2 regions of the Streptomyces sp. NPDC059003 genome follow, and region 2 is predicted to be linked to the other one. Evidence: riboswitches for the same ligand, from Rfam matches in the RefSeq annotation. Region 2 holds a riboswitch; the other holds the start of a gene.
The links. Region 2 has a riboswitch for ZMP and ZTP ahead of glyA (serine hydroxymethyltransferase). Riboswitches for the same ligand answer to the same signal wherever they lie in the genome.
Positions count from the first base shown of each region.

Region 1 (3,396 bases), on a different contig from region 2:
GCGAGGTCTTCGACCTGATCAACAACTACCGCGCGCAGCGGGGCAAGGCGCCGCTCCAGTACGACGACGCGGCCGCGCGCGCCGCGCAGGCCGCGGCCGACGAGCAGGCCCGGCGGGGGCAGCAGGGCCACTGGCTCGACATGTTCGACAACCTCAGGAAGAACGGCTACTCGCGCCCGATGAGCACCGTCGCCGAGAACGCGGCGGGCGCCCCCGGCATGTGGAAGGACGCCCGGTCGGTGGTCGACGCGTGGATCAAGTCGCCGAACCACGAGGGGAACCTCCTGGGCGACAAGTACAAGTACACCGGCGTCGGCCTGACCATCGACGGCAACGGCACCTACTGGTGGGCGCAGATGTTCGTCGGCTGACGGGGCGACCCGGCGGAGAAGGTAACGTCGGCGGGAGCAGAGCCGAACGGCACACACCGACGGCCGGGACACCCGCAGGCGTCACGGCCGTCCCACGCGGGAGAGCCACCCTGAACGAGCCGACCACTGGGCCGACCACTGGGCCGACCACCCGGCCGCGTACCGAGCGGGAGCCCGTCACCGACGGCCGCCGTGCCAAGGGTGAGCGCCGCCGCCGGGCACTGATCGAGGCCACCGTGCGCGTCATCGCCCGCGACGGCGCCGCGGGCGTCACGCACCGCACGGTGGCCCGCGAGGCGGACCTGCCCACGACCGCGACGACGTACTACTTCAGCAGCATCGACGCGCTCCTGACGGCGGCGCTCACGGAGTGCATGGAGGAGGACTCCGCGCGCATCGAGGCGCTGGCCGCAGCGCCCGGCGACGGCGCGGACAAGCGGCGCGCGCTCGCACACCTGATGGCGGAGATCCTGAGCCCGCCCGGACATCTGCTCGCCGAGTTCGAGCTGTGCCTGCTCGCCGTGGGGCGCCCCGCGCCGCGGGCGGGGCCCCCGCGCGGGGGGGGGGCCCCCCCCCCCGCCCCCCCCCCGGGGGCCCCCCCCCCCCCCCCCCTCGCGACCGCATCTTCCGCGCTGCGCTGCCGCGCCGGCCCCCCCCGGCCCCCGGGGGCGCCCCACCGGCGCTGGAAGGGCGCCCTCGCCACGTTCGCCCGGCAGTTCACGGACGAGCCGCTCCGCGTGAAGCTGTTCACGCAGGCGTACGACGGGATGCTGCTGCAGGGCCTGCTCGACGACAGGCCGCCGACGCCCGACGAGTTCGATGAGCTGCTGCGGGAGCTCCTTCCGGATCCCGCGGGCGGCTGAGCCTCAGGCGCGGGCGCGGTAGCGCAGATACGCCATGCCGTTGCCGAAGCGGCGCTCGTCGAGCAGGTCGAGGCCGATCCGGAGCCCGGCGGGGAACACCCGCTTGCCGCCGCCCACCACGCTCGGGGCCAGATACAGCTGGCACTCGTCGACGAGCCCGGCCGCGAGGGCGTGGGCGGCGAGGCCCGGCCCGCCGATGGCGAGGTCGTGGCCGAGGTCCGCCTTCAGGCGCCGGACCGCGTCCGGGTCGAAGGTCCGCTCGATCCGGGTCCGCGCGGTGCCGGGCCGCTCCAGCGTCGTGGAGTACACGACCTTGTCGGCCGCCTGCCAGATCTCCGCGAAGTCCCGCAGGGCGGAGGGCTGTTCGGGCCCCGGCGGCTCTGTCTCCCAGCCCGCCATCATCTCGTACATCCGACGTCCGTAGAGGTACGTCCCGTACGGGCGCATCGCGTCGTTGATGAAGGTGTGCACCTCCTCGTCGGGCACGGCCCAGCTGAAGTCGCCGGCCTCGTCCGCGACGTAGCCGTCGAGCGACGCGATCGTCGAGTAGACCAGCTTCCCCACGGTGTCTCTCCCTTCGCCGGGTGCCGCCCCGCACCGCGTCGGGTGCCGCCCCGGACCCTACCGGCCACCGCGGCGACAGGGCGGGAACCGGCTCGACTACAGTGGGGGCGGGCCGTGACTGGCGCTGGGGTGGAGCACCACCGGGGAGCGGCCTGACACCGATGTCGAATGCCGTGCGCCTGGGCGAGTGGTCACACCCACGCCTGGGAGGCACCCATGTCCCCGCACACCCCGACCGTCCCGACGCAGCCGGCCCGGCTCATGGACGGCACCGGCCTCGCCCGGCGCGTCGTCGAGGAGACCGCGGCCCGCGCCGCCGAGCTCACCCGGCGCACCAAGGTGGCGCCCTGCCTGGCGACCGTTCTCGTCGGCGACGACCCCGCGTCGGTCACATACGTACGGATGAAGCGGAACCGCTGCGAGAAGGCCGGGATCGTCTCGCGCCACATCGCGCTGCCCGCCGGGACCACGACCGAGGAGCTCGTCGCCACCCTGGACGCCCTCTCCGAGGACCCGACCGTGCACGGCATCCTGCTCCAGCACCCGGTCGGCGACCACGTCGACGAGCGCGCGGCGTTCGAGGCGATCGCGCCGCACAAGGACGTCGACGGCGTCACGCTCAGCTCGTTCGCCGCGATGAGCTTCGGGCGGCCCGGCTTCGTGTCCTGCACCCCGGGCGGGATCATGCGGCTGCTCGACGCGTACGACGTGGACCTCGCCGGGAAGCGGGCCGTCGTGGTGGGGCGCAGCGCGATCCTCGGCAAGCCCGTGGGGATGCTGCTGCTCGCCCGGGACGCGACGGTCACCTACTGCCACTCCCGCACCACGGACCTGTCCGCGCACCTGCGCGAGGCGGACGTCGTCGTGGCGGCCGTGGGCAGACCCGAGCTGATCCGCGGCGAGGACATCAAGCCGGGCGCGGTCGTCATCGACGCCGGGTACAACGCGGGCAACGTCGGCGACGTCGACTTCGACGGCGCCCGCGCCCGGGCCGACCTCATCACTCCGGTGCCCGGCGGTGTGGGGCCCATGACGATCGCGGTGCTCCTGGCCCAGACGGTGGACGCGGCGGAGCGGCAGCTGGGGGTGCGTGCCTAGGCCGTGTCCGACGGGTCGGCGCCGCGCTCGCTCACCCGCGCGTGGACGTCTGTCCCCGCCGTACCACGATCTGGTGCTTTCACCAGCCGTTGACCCTCTGTTGAACCCTGAGTCCTACGTTCCTCCCCGTCGCGGTGACACCCCGTCGCCGCACCGTCACGAGGGGGTTCGATGCGTCGCAACAAGGCTGTGCTCGCCACGGGAGCGGCAGTGTTCAGCATGGCGTTGCTCGGCACGGCGGGGCAGGGCGCGAGCGCCGACGACGGCGGCCGCGAGACGGTGTCCGTCTCGGCGGTCGCGGGCAAGGACGCCGCGCGCAAGATGGCCGAGCAGCGGCCGCTCGTCAAGGCGGCGAGCGTCATCAGATGGGCGCAGGAGCGCGGCCAGTACAAGGGGTTCACCGGCATCGCGCTCGAGGAGGGCCGCGTCGCCCTGTACTGGAAGGGCGAGCTGCCCGCGAAGGTGCGGCAGGCCGTCGCCAAGGCGCGCCGCACCGCGCC
Region 1 is NZ_JBHYJH010000007.1:102,680-106,075, forward strand. Features, by position in the region: gene ACFWZ5_RS06190 (CAP domain-containing protein) at 1-371, shown strand, start outside; gene ACFWZ5_RS06195 (TetR/AcrR family transcriptional regulator) at 608-1,234, shown strand; gene ACFWZ5_RS06200 (dihydrofolate reductase family protein) at 1,238-1,798, opposite strand; ZMP/ZTP riboswitch at 1,903-1,990, shown strand; gene ACFWZ5_RS06205 (bifunctional 5,10-methylenetetrahydrofolate dehydrogenase/5,10-methenyltetrahydrofolate cyclohydrolase) at 2,015-2,896, shown strand; gene ACFWZ5_RS06210 (hypothetical protein) at 3,068-3,396, shown strand, end outside.
Region 1: linked by a shared signal. The riboswitch ahead of ACFWZ5_RS06205 (bifunctional 5,10-methylenetetrahydrofolate dehydrogenase/5,10-methenyltetrahydrofolate cyclohydrolase) and the one ahead of glyA (serine hydroxymethyltransferase) in region 2 are both predicted to bind ZMP and ZTP.

Region 2 (3,396 bases):
AGGAACTCCTGGACGCCTAAGGCCACACCCACAGCACCCACACAGACACCGGAACCGGCGACCGCACAGGCACAGGCACAGGCGACCGCATCCGCACAGACACAGGCACCGGCACCGGCACCGGCACCAGAGCCCAGCGACACCGGCACCTGCGACCGCACCAGAGCCCAGCGGCAGCGGCCACCGGCCAACGGCCACCAGTCAGCGGCAGCCGCACCGGCACCGGCCAACGGCCACCAGCCACCGGCCAACGGCAGCCGCACCGGCACCGGCCAACGGCCACCAGCCACCGGCCAACGGCAGCCGCACCGGCACCGGCACCGGCCACCGGCCACCGGCCACCGGCCACCGGCCACCGGCCACCGGCCAACGGCAACGGCAACGGCAACGGCAACGGCAACGGCAACGGCAACGGCAACGACAGCGACAGCGACAGCGACAGCGACAGCGACAGCGACAGCCGCCAACGGCGGATCACCCCCGCGAGGGGCGTTCCCCGGCCGGTCGAGAGTCACGGGCGGGCGGGTGGGAAAGAATCCGCCGCGCGCAGCGCAGGCGAAACCCCCCACCGACCCGCACCCGCACCCGCACCCGCCCCCTCACCCACCCACCCACCACCAACCAGAAACTCAACCAACCGCAAGCCCCGGCGCAGGAAACGCCGCCATCAACTCCCCCACCTCACCGCGAATCTTCCCCAGCGCATCCTCATCCGCCTCGCGACAAGCCCGCACACCCCGGTCGATCCAGTCGGCCACGACATCCATGTGCTCGGTGCCCAGACCACGGGAGGTGAGGGAAGGGGTACCGATCCGCACGCCGGAGGGGTCGAACGGCTTGCGGGGATCGAAGGGAACGGTGTTGTAGTTGACGACGATCCCGGCCCGGTCAAGGGCCTTCGCGGCGACCTTGCCCGGCACGTCCTTGGGCGTGAGGTCCATCAGGATCAGATGGTTGTCGGTGCCGCCGGAAACAAGATCGAAGCCACGGGCGAGCAGCGCCTCCGCGAGGGCCTTCGCGTTGGCGACGACGGCCCGGGCGTAATCACGGAAGGAGGTCTGGGAGGCCTCGTGGAGGGCGACGGCGATGGCGGCGGTGGTCTGGTTGTGGGGACCGCCCTGGAGACCGGGGAAGACGGCCTTGTCGATGACCTTGGCATACTCCTCGCGGGCGAGGAGCATCGCGCCGCGCGGCCCGCGGAGGGTCTTGTGGGTGGTCGTGGAGACGACGTCGGCGTACGGCACGGGTGAGGGGTGGGCGCCGCCGGCGACGAGCCCGGCGATGTGGGCGATGTCGGCGACGAGCACGGCCCCGGCCTCGCGGGCGATCTCGGCGAAGGCGGCGAAGTCGATGGTGCGGGGCAGGGCGGTGCCGCCGCAGAAGATCAGCTTGGGCCGTTCCTTGAGGGCGAGGTCACGCACGGCGTCGAAGTCGATGAGCCCGTTGTCCTCGCGGACGCCGTACTGCACGCCGCGGAACCACGTGCCGGTGGCGGAGACGCCCCAGCCGTGGGTGAGGTGGCCGCCCATGGGCAGGGCCATGCCCATGACGGTGTCGCCGGGCTCGGCGAAGGCGAGGTAGACGGCGAGGTTGGCCGGGGAGCCGGAGTAGGGCTGGACGTTGGCGTGATCGGTGCCGAAGAGGGCCTTGGCGCGGGCGACGGCGAGGCGCTCGACCTGGTCGATGTTCTGCTGGCCCTCGTAGTAGCGGCGGCCGGGGTAGCCCTCGCTGTACTTGTTCTGCAGGACGGTGCCGGAGGCTTCGAGGACGGCGGCGGAGACGTAGTTCTCGCTGGGGATCAGGCGGAGCGTGTCGGCCTGGAGGCGCTCCTCGGCGGTGACGAGGGCGGCGAGTTCGGGATCGGTGGCGGTGAGGGCGGGGTGCTGGTGGGCAGGGGGCTGGGTCATGGCTTCCTCCGGGGGCGAGCGGGGTGGTGTCCGGTCGTGGTCCCGGGGTGCCCAGGCGGGCGGCACCTCGAAGGTCGTGCCTCGCACGGCTCCCTCAGGGTCGATTCCCTGTGCGCCAGTCGCCGTGCTGTGAAAACCAGCCTATCGGGCGCTCCACTGTGTAGTGGTTCTTCGTCCAGGATGCGAGCGACGATGGAGACGATAGGAATCGGGCCACGCGCCCGTCCTGCACCGGAAGTACGCGCACTGCGCCCCAAGTAGCCGTAAGACATCGCACAACGGAGTGCGAACGCGAGAAATGGAGCCCCCGTGACCGCTACGGAAGACCTCATCGCCTCGGCCGAAGCGCACAGCGCGCACAACTACCACCCCCTGCCCGTCGTGGTGGCGTCGGCGGAGGGGGCCTGGATGACGGACGTGGAGGGCCGTCGCTACCTGGACATGCTCGCCGGCTATTCGGCGCTCAACTTCGGGCACGGCAACCGGCGGCTCATCGAGGCCGCGGAGAAGCAGCTGCGGCGGGTGACGCTGACGTCGCGCGCCTTCCACCACGACCGGTTCGCGGAGTTCTGCGCGCGGCTCGCGCAGCTGTGCGGCAAGGAGATGGTGCTGCCGATGAACACGGGCGCGGAGGCCGTGGAGACGGCGGTGAAGACCGCCCGGAAGTGGGGTTATCGCGTCAAGGGCGTGCCGGACGGGCGGGCGCGGATCGTGGTGGCGAGCAACAACTTCCACGGCCGCACGACGACGATCGTCAGCTTCTCGACGGACCCGGAGGCGCGCGCCGACTACGGCCCGTTCACGCCGGGATTCGACATCGTGCCGTACGGCGACCTGGCGGCGCTGCGCGCGGCAGTCACGGACGAGACGGTGGCGGTGCTGCTCGAACCGATCCAGGGGGAGGCCGGGGTCCTGGTGCCGCCCGCCGGCTATCTGCCGGGGGTGCGGGAGCTGACGCGGGAGCGCGGGGTCCTCTTCATCGCGGACGAGATCCAGTCGGGGCTCGGCCGGACGGGCCGGACGTTCGCGTGCGAGCACGAGGGCGTGGTGCCGGACATGTACGTCCTGGGCAAGGCGCTCGGCGGCGGTGTCGTGCCGGTGTCGGCGGTGGTGGCGGACACGGATGTGCTCGGCGTCTTCCGGCCCGGGGAACACGGGTCGACGTTCGGCGGGAATCCGCTGGCGTGCGCGGTGGCCCTCGAGGTCGTGGCGCTCCTGGAGACGGGCGAGTTCCAGCAGCGGGCGACGGAGCTCGGCGAGCATCTGCACGCGGAGCTCGGCCTGTTGACGGAGTCCGGCCGGGTCACCGAGGTGCGCGGGCGCGGCCTGTGGGCGGGCGTGGACATCGACCCGGCGTGCGGCACGGGCCGGGACGTCTCCGAGAAGCTGATGGACCGCGGCGTCCTGGTGAAGGACACGCACGGGGCGACCATCCGGATCGCGCCCCCGCTGGTGATCAGCAAGGACGACCTGGACTGGGGCCTCGACC
Region 2 is NZ_JBHYJH010000078.1:31,103-34,498, forward strand. Features, by position in the region: gene ACFWZ5_RS25535 (hypothetical protein) at 1-20, shown strand, start outside; gene glyA (serine hydroxymethyltransferase) at 630-1,907, opposite strand; ZMP/ZTP riboswitch at 1,950-2,040, opposite strand; gene rocD (ornithine--oxo-acid transaminase) at 2,217-3,396, shown strand, end outside.